DNA from 2 places in the Myceligenerans halotolerans genome. Region 1 is predicted to be linked to the other one. Evidence: riboswitches for the same ligand, from Rfam matches in the RefSeq annotation. Region 1 holds a riboswitch; the other holds the start of a gene.
What was found. A riboswitch is a leader RNA that binds a small molecule or an ion and turns the genes downstream of it on or off. The one in region 1 is predicted to bind S-adenosylmethionine.
Positions count from the first base shown of each region.

Region 1 (4,015 bases):
ACGATGACCGGCAGTGTCGGCCGATCGCCGAATCCGGCGTCGGCCAGGGCGGCGACGTCGAACAACTGCTCGTCGAGCGTCTCGCCGACGAACCCGGCGACGTCGGCCGGGATGACGTACAGGTGCTCGCCGTGGCTGCGCTGGAGGAACGGGATGTCCTCGCGTCCTTCGGCGCGGCGGATCGCGGCCGTCCGGCTTCCGTCAGGGGCTGTCGTGACGGCGACGCGATCACCCGTGAGGAGCGGGACCGTGACGGTCTCGGCCGACCCGGGGGTGATTCCGGCGGCGACCGTGTCTTCGGATGAACCTCCTGGCTCCGCGGCCGCGCTCGGGAGCAGGCATCCACTCGCGAGGAGCGCGGCGGCGAAGGCCGCTACGGTGACTGATCGGGTACGCAAGGGTGGGATCCCTTCGTCGTTCCGGTAAAGCGGTCATCTGCGACACATCGGAAAGTGCTCTCCGAACGTAAACCTGAGCGACCTCGGGGAACAACGAAGGTATTTGGGCTGCGCTGAAATGTGGGATGGATCACAAAAAGGCCGGTGCCCTGGCCGTGGCCAGGACACCGGCACAGAGCCTGCGCCTACGACGCGGCCAGCGCCTGCTCCACGTCCTCGACGACGTCCTGGACGTCCTCGAGCCCCACGGACAGCCGCACCGTGGTCTCGCTGATGCCCACCTTGGCGCGGCCTTCGGCGCCCAGCTTGCGGTGGGTCGTCGTGGCAGGGTGAGTGATCAGCGACTTCGCATCGCCCAGGTTGTTCGAGATGTCGACGATCCGCAGCGCGTCGAGGAACGCGAACGTCCGCTTCTTGGCACCGTCGGCGTCCGTCCCCGGCGGGACGTCCAGGTCGAAGGTCACGACGGTCCCGCCGCCCGACATCTGCGACCGCGCCAGCTCCGCCTGCGGATGCGAGTCGAGGAACGGGTACCGCACCCCGGTGGCGCCGTCGAACCCCTCGAGCGCCCGGGCGACCTCCAGCGCCGACGCCGTCTGCGCCGCGACCCGCACCGGCAGCGTCTCCAGCCCCTTGAGCAGGGTCCACGCGTTGAAGGGCGACAGCGACGGCCCGGTGTTGCGGATCAGCGTCTGCACCGGACCGGTGATGAACTCCGAGGTCCCGAGGATCGCGCCGCCCAGCACGCGCCCCTGCCCGTCGATGTGCTTGGTCGCGGAGTAGACGACGACGTCGGCCCCGAGCTCCAGCGGGTGCTGCAGCAGCGGCGTCGCGAACACGTTGTCGAGCACGACGGTCGCTCCCGCGCGGCGCGCCAGCTCGACCACGGCCCGCACGTCGACGACGTCCTGCATCGGGTTCGACGGCGTCTCGAAGAACACGACGTCCGCCGGCTCCGCCAGCGCCTCCTCCCACTGGGACAGCACGTGGCCGTCGACGTAGTCGGTGCGCACCCCCCACTTGGCGAGGATCTCGTCGAAGATGACCACGCTCGACCCGAACAGCGCGCGGGCCGTGACGATCCGGGACCCGGACCGCACCAGCGCCGCCAGCGCCGTGAACACCGCGGACATCCCGGTCGCCGTCGCGTAGCAGGCCTCCGCGCCCTCCAGGACGCGCAGGCGCTCCTCGAAGGTGTGCACCGTCGGGTTGCCGTAGCGCGAGTAGACGAACCGGTCCAGGTCGCCGGAGAACGCCGCCTCGGCGTCCGCCGCGGAGTCGTACACGTAGCCCTGCGTGACGAAGACGGCCTCGCTGGTCTCCTGGAACTCCGTGCGTGCGTGCCCGCCCCGGACGGCAAGGGTCCGCGGACGGACGCCGGCCGGCAGAGGCTTGCGCCCGGAGCCGCCGGGGACGGCGTCGGGCGGGAAGGCTCCGGTCGTCGTCACGCGTCGGCCTCCGTCACCGGCAGGTCGCGAACCTTCCAGCCGCTGTGGTTGCGGACACCGTCCGGCCCCGCCGGGCCCTCGAACCCCTCGAGCACGTTGTACGACGGCGCGATGCCCGCGCTCGTGGCCAGCCGCGCGGCGCCGATCGACCGCTGGCCGGACCGGCAGAGGAACACGACCGGGCCGCCGGCCGCGCCGACGCCGGTCTTCAGCTCTTCCAGGAACGCCGGATTGGGGCGGCCGTCGGCGTGCACCCACTGCGCGAACACGACCCGCTTGTCGAGCGAGCTGACGTCGGGCACGCCGATCGTGCGCCACTCGCCCTCGGTGCGGACGTCCACCAGCGTCGCGTCCGGGTCGTCGCCCAGGAGATCCCACGCCTCCTGCGGGGTGATGTCGCCGGCGTAGCCCGCGGCGGGGCGCGCGGCCGGCCGCCGGCCGAGGCTCGCGGGGGTGTCGGATTCGGGGTTGCTCATGGCACTCCTCCCATCGGCCGTGGCGTTAGCACCCTGGCCCGGGAGCGCCGCACGTGCGCGCGGGTCCCAGCGGGTTGCTGCGGGGTCGACGTGCCACGTCACTCGCCCGCTCGGGATGGTCGACGCGATCGTACGTCACCAGGATGAGCCGATCACACAGTGAGACCAGAATGTGGACGCTCTTTGACGCCCCCGTCCGGGGATCGCAGGATGACGCCAGGTCATGAGCGCCAGCGACAAGCCCCGGCTTGCTGGCCGGCAACCCTCCTCTCGCGGTGGGGTGCCCCGGGTGACGACCTGGCCGCGTTCGAGACCGCTCGTGGCAAGCGCGGGGACCACTCCCCCAGGACTCGCTGGAGGGCGCCATGACGGCAGCCACCGACACCACGACCACCCCTGGCACGGTCGGCCGGACCGCGCCGCTCCTGCCGGTCGTGGGACACGACACGCTCGTCCCGCTCGTCGACGGGCGACGGGTCACGTACTCCAACCTCGACGTCGCGGCCTCCGCGCCCGCCCTCGAGTCGGTCGCGGAGCGCGTGGCCGAGACCCTGCCGCTGTACGCCAGCGTGCACCGGGGCGCGGGCTACCTGTCCCAGGTCTCCACCGCCCTGTACGAGGCGTCCCGCCGCGCGATCGGCGCGTTCGTCGGTGCCCGCGAGGACGACCTCACCCTCGTCACGCGGAACACCACCGACTCCCTCAACCTGCTCGCCGGATGCGTCCCCGCCGACCCGGTCACGGGCGCGCCGGGCCGGGTCCTCGTGCTCGACGTCGAGCACCACGCCAACCTCCTGCCGTGGCAGCGGCTCACCGACGCCACCGTCCTCACCGGAGGGGCGACCGTGGCCGACACCCTCGCGCAGGTACGCGGCGAGCTGGCCGACGGCGCGTCCGCCGGCAGGCCCTACGTTCTGCTGGCCGTCACCGGCGCGTCCAACGTGACCGGCGAGTCGCTCACGATCGCCGACCTGGTCGAGGCCTCCCACGAGCACGGTGCGCGCATCGTGCTCGACGGCGCCCAGCTCGTCCCCCACCGCCGGTTCTCCCTCGCGGACAGCGGCGTCGACTACCTCGCCTTCTCCGGCCACAAGACCTACGCGCCCTACGGCTCCGGGGCCCTGGTCGGCCGCCGTGACTGGCTCGACGCCGGCACGCCCTACCTGGCCGGCGGCGGCGCCGTCCGGCGCGTGCGGACCGGGGGCACCGACTGGCACGACGGGCCCGCCCGGCACGAGGCCGGCTCCCCGAACGTGATCGGCGCCGTCGCGCTCGCCGCCGCGTGCGAGGCGCTCGCCGCGCTCGACCCGGCGGAGGTCCGCGAGCACGAGGGCGAGCTGCGCCGCCGTCTGGTGGGCGGCCTGGAGGCGATCGACCGGGTGTCCGTGGTGCGCGTCTGGGACGACGCCGTCGACCCCGTGGGTGTGGTGACGTTCACCGTCGCGGGGTACGACCCGGGGCTCGTCGCCGCGTACCTGTCCGCCGAGCACGGCATCGGCGTGCGCGACGGGCGGTTCTGCGCGCACCCGCTCCTCGGGCGCCTGGGGTTCGACGCCGGTGCCGTGCGCGCCTCGGTCGGTGTCGGGACGGCCGGCGAGGAGGTGGAGCGGCTCATCGCCGCGGTTCGCGCGCTGGTCACCGACGGTCCGCAGGCACAGTACGACGTCGTGGACGGGCTGTGGGTGGTGGTCGA
Region 1 is NZ_BAAGRL010000004.1:287,666-291,680, forward strand. Features, by position in the region: gene ACYVK5_RS02180 (S8 family serine peptidase) at 1-398, opposite strand, end outside; gene ACYVK5_RS02185 (O-succinylhomoserine sulfhydrylase) at 584-1,846, opposite strand; gene ACYVK5_RS02190 (rhodanese-like domain-containing protein) at 1,843-2,322, opposite strand; SAM riboswitch class IV at 2,542-2,657, shown strand; gene ACYVK5_RS02195 (aminotransferase class V-fold PLP-dependent enzyme) at 2,688-4,015, shown strand, end outside.

Region 2 (4,015 bases), 220 kb from region 1:
GACGATCTCGTTCGAACTCATGCCGCCGCGTCGACCGGACGTGGCGCCCAAGTTCTGGGAGACCGCCCGCCGGCTCGTCGCGACGCAACCCGACTTCATCTCCGTCACCTACGGAGCGGGCGGCGGCGACCGCGCCACGGCCCGCGACGTCGTGACCAAGCTCCTGGAGGGCACGCCGGTCCTCCCGGTCGCCCACCTGACCTGTGTCGGCGCGTCCCGCGAGGACGTGTCGGAGGTGATCGACGACTTCTTCGACGCCGGCGTGCGCACGTTCCTCGCGCTCCGCGGCGACCCGCCCAAGGACCAGCCGGACTGGCGTCCGCCGGCTAACGGCGTGCACTCGAGCATCGAACTCGTCCGGCTGCTGCGCGACGTCGAGGAACGCCGCTGCGCCGCCAGCCCGGCGACCGCGCTGCGCGGGGCGGCCAAGCCGCTCACGATCGCGGTGGCGACGTTCCCGAACGGGAACGCCGACGCGGGCACCACGCGTGAGCAGGAGGTCGTCCGTCTCCTGGAGAAGCAGGAGGCGGGTGCATCCTTCGCGATCACCCAGCTCTTCTACGAGGCCGAGTCGTACACGGGCTTCGTGGAGGCGGCCCGCAGGGCCGGGGTGACGATCCCGATCCTCGCGGGGATCATTCCCGCGTCCGAGCCACGCCGCCTGCGCCGCGTGGAGGAGCTGACGGGTGTCGTGCCGCCGCCGGCCCTGCTCGCGGAGCTCGACGGCCTGCGGCTCGACGACGGCTCGCCCGACACCGAGGCCCAGCACGAGCGCGGCATCGAGCACACGGTGCGCCTCGCCCAGGCCGTCCTGGACGCGGGCGCGCCCGGAATCCACGTCTACACGTTCAACAAGCATCGGCCGGCGCTGGACCTGTTGTCCGGCGTGGGCCTCACGACCGCCTCGGCCTGAGGTCGCGCAGGGCGTGACAGCCCGCGCGACACACCGAGGTCCCGCCTCCGCGGAGGCATGTACAACCATCCAGAGCGGCCGAGAGACCTGGCTCGACGACGCCGCAGCAACCACTCCCGTCCCGGGGCACGGTGCTCAATGCCAGGTGCGATGGAGCTGAGATGACTGACAAGACCCTGCCCGACTTCCCGCACGCCACCGTGCTCGGCTATCCCCGGATCGGACGACGGCGCGAGCTCAAGCGTGCGCTGGAGTCGTACTGGAGGGGCACGACAACAGCCGACGAGCTGGAGCGAACGTCCCACGACCTGCGCCTCGCCACGGTACGGCGCCTCGTGGACCTCGGCCTGGCCGCGGACACGGGCGCGGTCCCGAACTCGTTCTCCCGCTATGACCAGGTCCTCGACATCACCGCCACGCTGGGTGCCGTGCCGGCCCGCTTCGACGGGGTGACGCACCCCGGAGATGTGGCCGATGCTGATGCGCACGGGGTGCCCGCCGAGACGTACTTCGCGCTCGCGCGCGGAACGGCGGAGCAGCAGCCGCTGGAACTGACGAAGTGGTTCGACACGAACTACCACTACCTCGTCCCCGAGATCGGTCCGGACACCCCGATCGGGTTCGCCGACGACCGGATCGTCCGCGAGTTCGTCGAGGCGGCCCGGCCGTCCGACGGCGGCACACCCGTCGTGACGCGCCCGGTGATCGTCGGGCCGGTGACGTATCTGCTGCTCAGCAAGCCCGAGGACGGCGCGCCGGAGGGCTTCTCCCCGCTGAGCAGGCTGGACGACGTCGTCGCCGCCTACCGCGAGCTGCTGGCCGCGCTGGCCGCCGCCGGAGCGCCATGGGTGCAGCTCGACGAGCCCGCGCTCGTCAGCGACCTGATCGGCGTCCCGTTCGACGCGGTGTCCGACGCCGTCCGCCGGGCGTACGACACGCTCACGGCCCCGGCGCCCGGGGACGAGCGCCCGCAGATCCTCGTCGCGGCACCGTTCGGCAACCTGCGGCGCGCTTCGGGCGACCGGCTGGAGCTGCTCGCCGGGACCCGCGTGGAGGCGATCGCGCTGGACCTGATCCGCGGGACCGCGCCGTCCGCTGTCGCCGGCCTCGCGTCGAAGACCCTGGTCGCGGGCGTGATCGACGGTCACAACATCTGGCGCGCCGACCTCGCCGCGCGGCTCGACGTCCTTGAGTCCCTCGGGGAGGCGACAGGCGCCGGAGCCGTGGCCGTCGGCACGTCCACCTCCCTGCTGCACGTCCCGCACGACGTCGACGACGAGCCGCGGCTCGATCCGGCACTGGCGGGATGGCTGGCGTTCGCCGACCAGAAGGTCGGGGAGGTCGTCACGCTCGCGCGCGGGCTGCAGGAAGGTCGCGGGGCCGTGGAGCCGCAGCTCGCCGAGGCGACGGCGGCCGTCACCGGGCGTGCCGACGCGGCGGGCGTCGTCGTCCCCGACGTGCGGAACCGGCTCGCGGGGCTGTCCGACGCCGACTTCGCGCGCGCCTCCTACGCGGACCGCGCCGCCGCGCAGCGCGAGCGCCTGGACCTGCCGCTCCTGCCGACCACGACGATCGGCTCGTTCCCGCAGACGACGGAGATCCGCACGACCCGCGCCGCCTGGACGCGCGGCGACCTTCCGGACGCCGACTACGAGGCGCGGATCCGTGAGGAGATCGCCGGCGTCGTCGCGCTGCAGGAAGAGCTCGGACTCGACGTGCTGGTGCACGGCGAGCCGGAGCGCAACGACATGGTGCAGTACTTCGCCGAGCGCCTCGCCGGGTTCGCGACCACCGTGCACGGCTGGGTGCAGTCGTACGGGTCGCGGTGCGTCCGTCCGCCGATCCTGTGGGGCGACGTGTCCCGCCCGGAGCCGATCACGGTGCCGTGGGCCACGTACGCGGCGTCGCTGACCGACAAGCCAGTCAAGGGCATGCTGACCGGCCCGGTGACGATCCTGGCCTGGTCGTTCGTGCGGGACGACCAGACGCTGGGCGACACGGCGAACCAGGTTGCGCTCGCGCTGCGTGACGAGGTCACGGACCTCGAGGCGGCCGGCATCGCCATCGTGCAGGTGGACGAGGCGGCACTGCGCGAGCTCCTGCCGCTCGACGCCGCGGCGCAGCCGGCGTACCTCGACTGGTCGGTGCGGTCGTTCCGGCTGACGACGTCGGGCGCCGCCCCCTCGACACAGATCCACACGCACCTGTGCTACTCGGAGTTCGGCGACATCGTGGGTGCCATCGACGACCTCGATGCGGACGTCACGTCCGTGGAGGCGGCACGGTCCCGGATGGAGATCGTGCCGGGCCTCGCCTCGGCCGGCTACGCGCGCGGCATCGGGCCGGGGGTGTGGGACATCCACAGCCCCCGTGTCCCGTCCGACGGCGAGGTCGCGGACCTGCTGAAGCTCGCCGCGTCCGAGATCGACCCGCGGCTCGTGTGGGTGAACCCAGACTGCGGTCTGAAGACGCGCGGCTATGAGGAGACGAAGGCGTCGCTGACGAACCTGGTCGCCGCGGCCCGCGAGGTCCGGGCGTCCGTCTAGAGGCGGCGCCGGCACGAGGTCGGCGGCGCCGGCACGAGGTTCACGCGCATCGTCCGAGATCCGCGGCAGGCAACCTCGTGCCGGCGACGCCAACCTCGTGGCCGTGACGACGGAGGGATCACACCAGAGTATGACGTCGGTGGGATGTCGCCGGAATGTAGCCGTCCTGACGTGGCCCACGTCGTCGCGGACGCGATCCGGCTCACCCGCCTGTGACGGACGGGCGCCCGCGACGGGTACGTGTCAGCGTTCGTGGGCGCCCAGCATCGGGAGGCCGAAGGCCAGGCAGACCAGAAGGATTCCCGCGGTGAAGGTGAGCGCGCTGCCGAGATCCTCGGACGGCGCACCGTGGCTCCCCACGCCGATCAGGGCGAGGCCGCCCAGGAACAGGGCGAAGCACACGATCACACGCACCAGGAGGGCCGCCGTCGGCTCCTGCTTGTCACGGTGGGCAACCTGGAAGTTCGTCATGGACACCAAGCCTAACGGCGTCCGAGGGAGGCCCGAAGCCGTGATCCTGCGCCCGGTCGGCGCGATCAGCATCTGGATGGCTCCG
Region 2 is NZ_BAAGRL010000004.1:72,600-76,614, reverse strand. Features, by position in the region: gene ACYVK5_RS01300 (methylenetetrahydrofolate reductase) at 1-913, shown strand, start outside; SAM riboswitch class I at 976-1,081, shown strand; gene metE (5-methyltetrahydropteroyltriglutamate--homocysteine S-methyltransferase) at 1,075-3,459, shown strand; gene ACYVK5_RS01290 (hypothetical protein) at 3,703-3,930, opposite strand.
Region 2: it holds a riboswitch for S-adenosylmethionine, as region 1 does, so the genes downstream of both, metE (5-methyltetrahydropteroyltriglutamate--homocysteine S-methyltransferase) here and ACYVK5_RS02195 (aminotransferase class V-fold PLP-dependent enzyme) in region 1, are expected to answer to the same signal.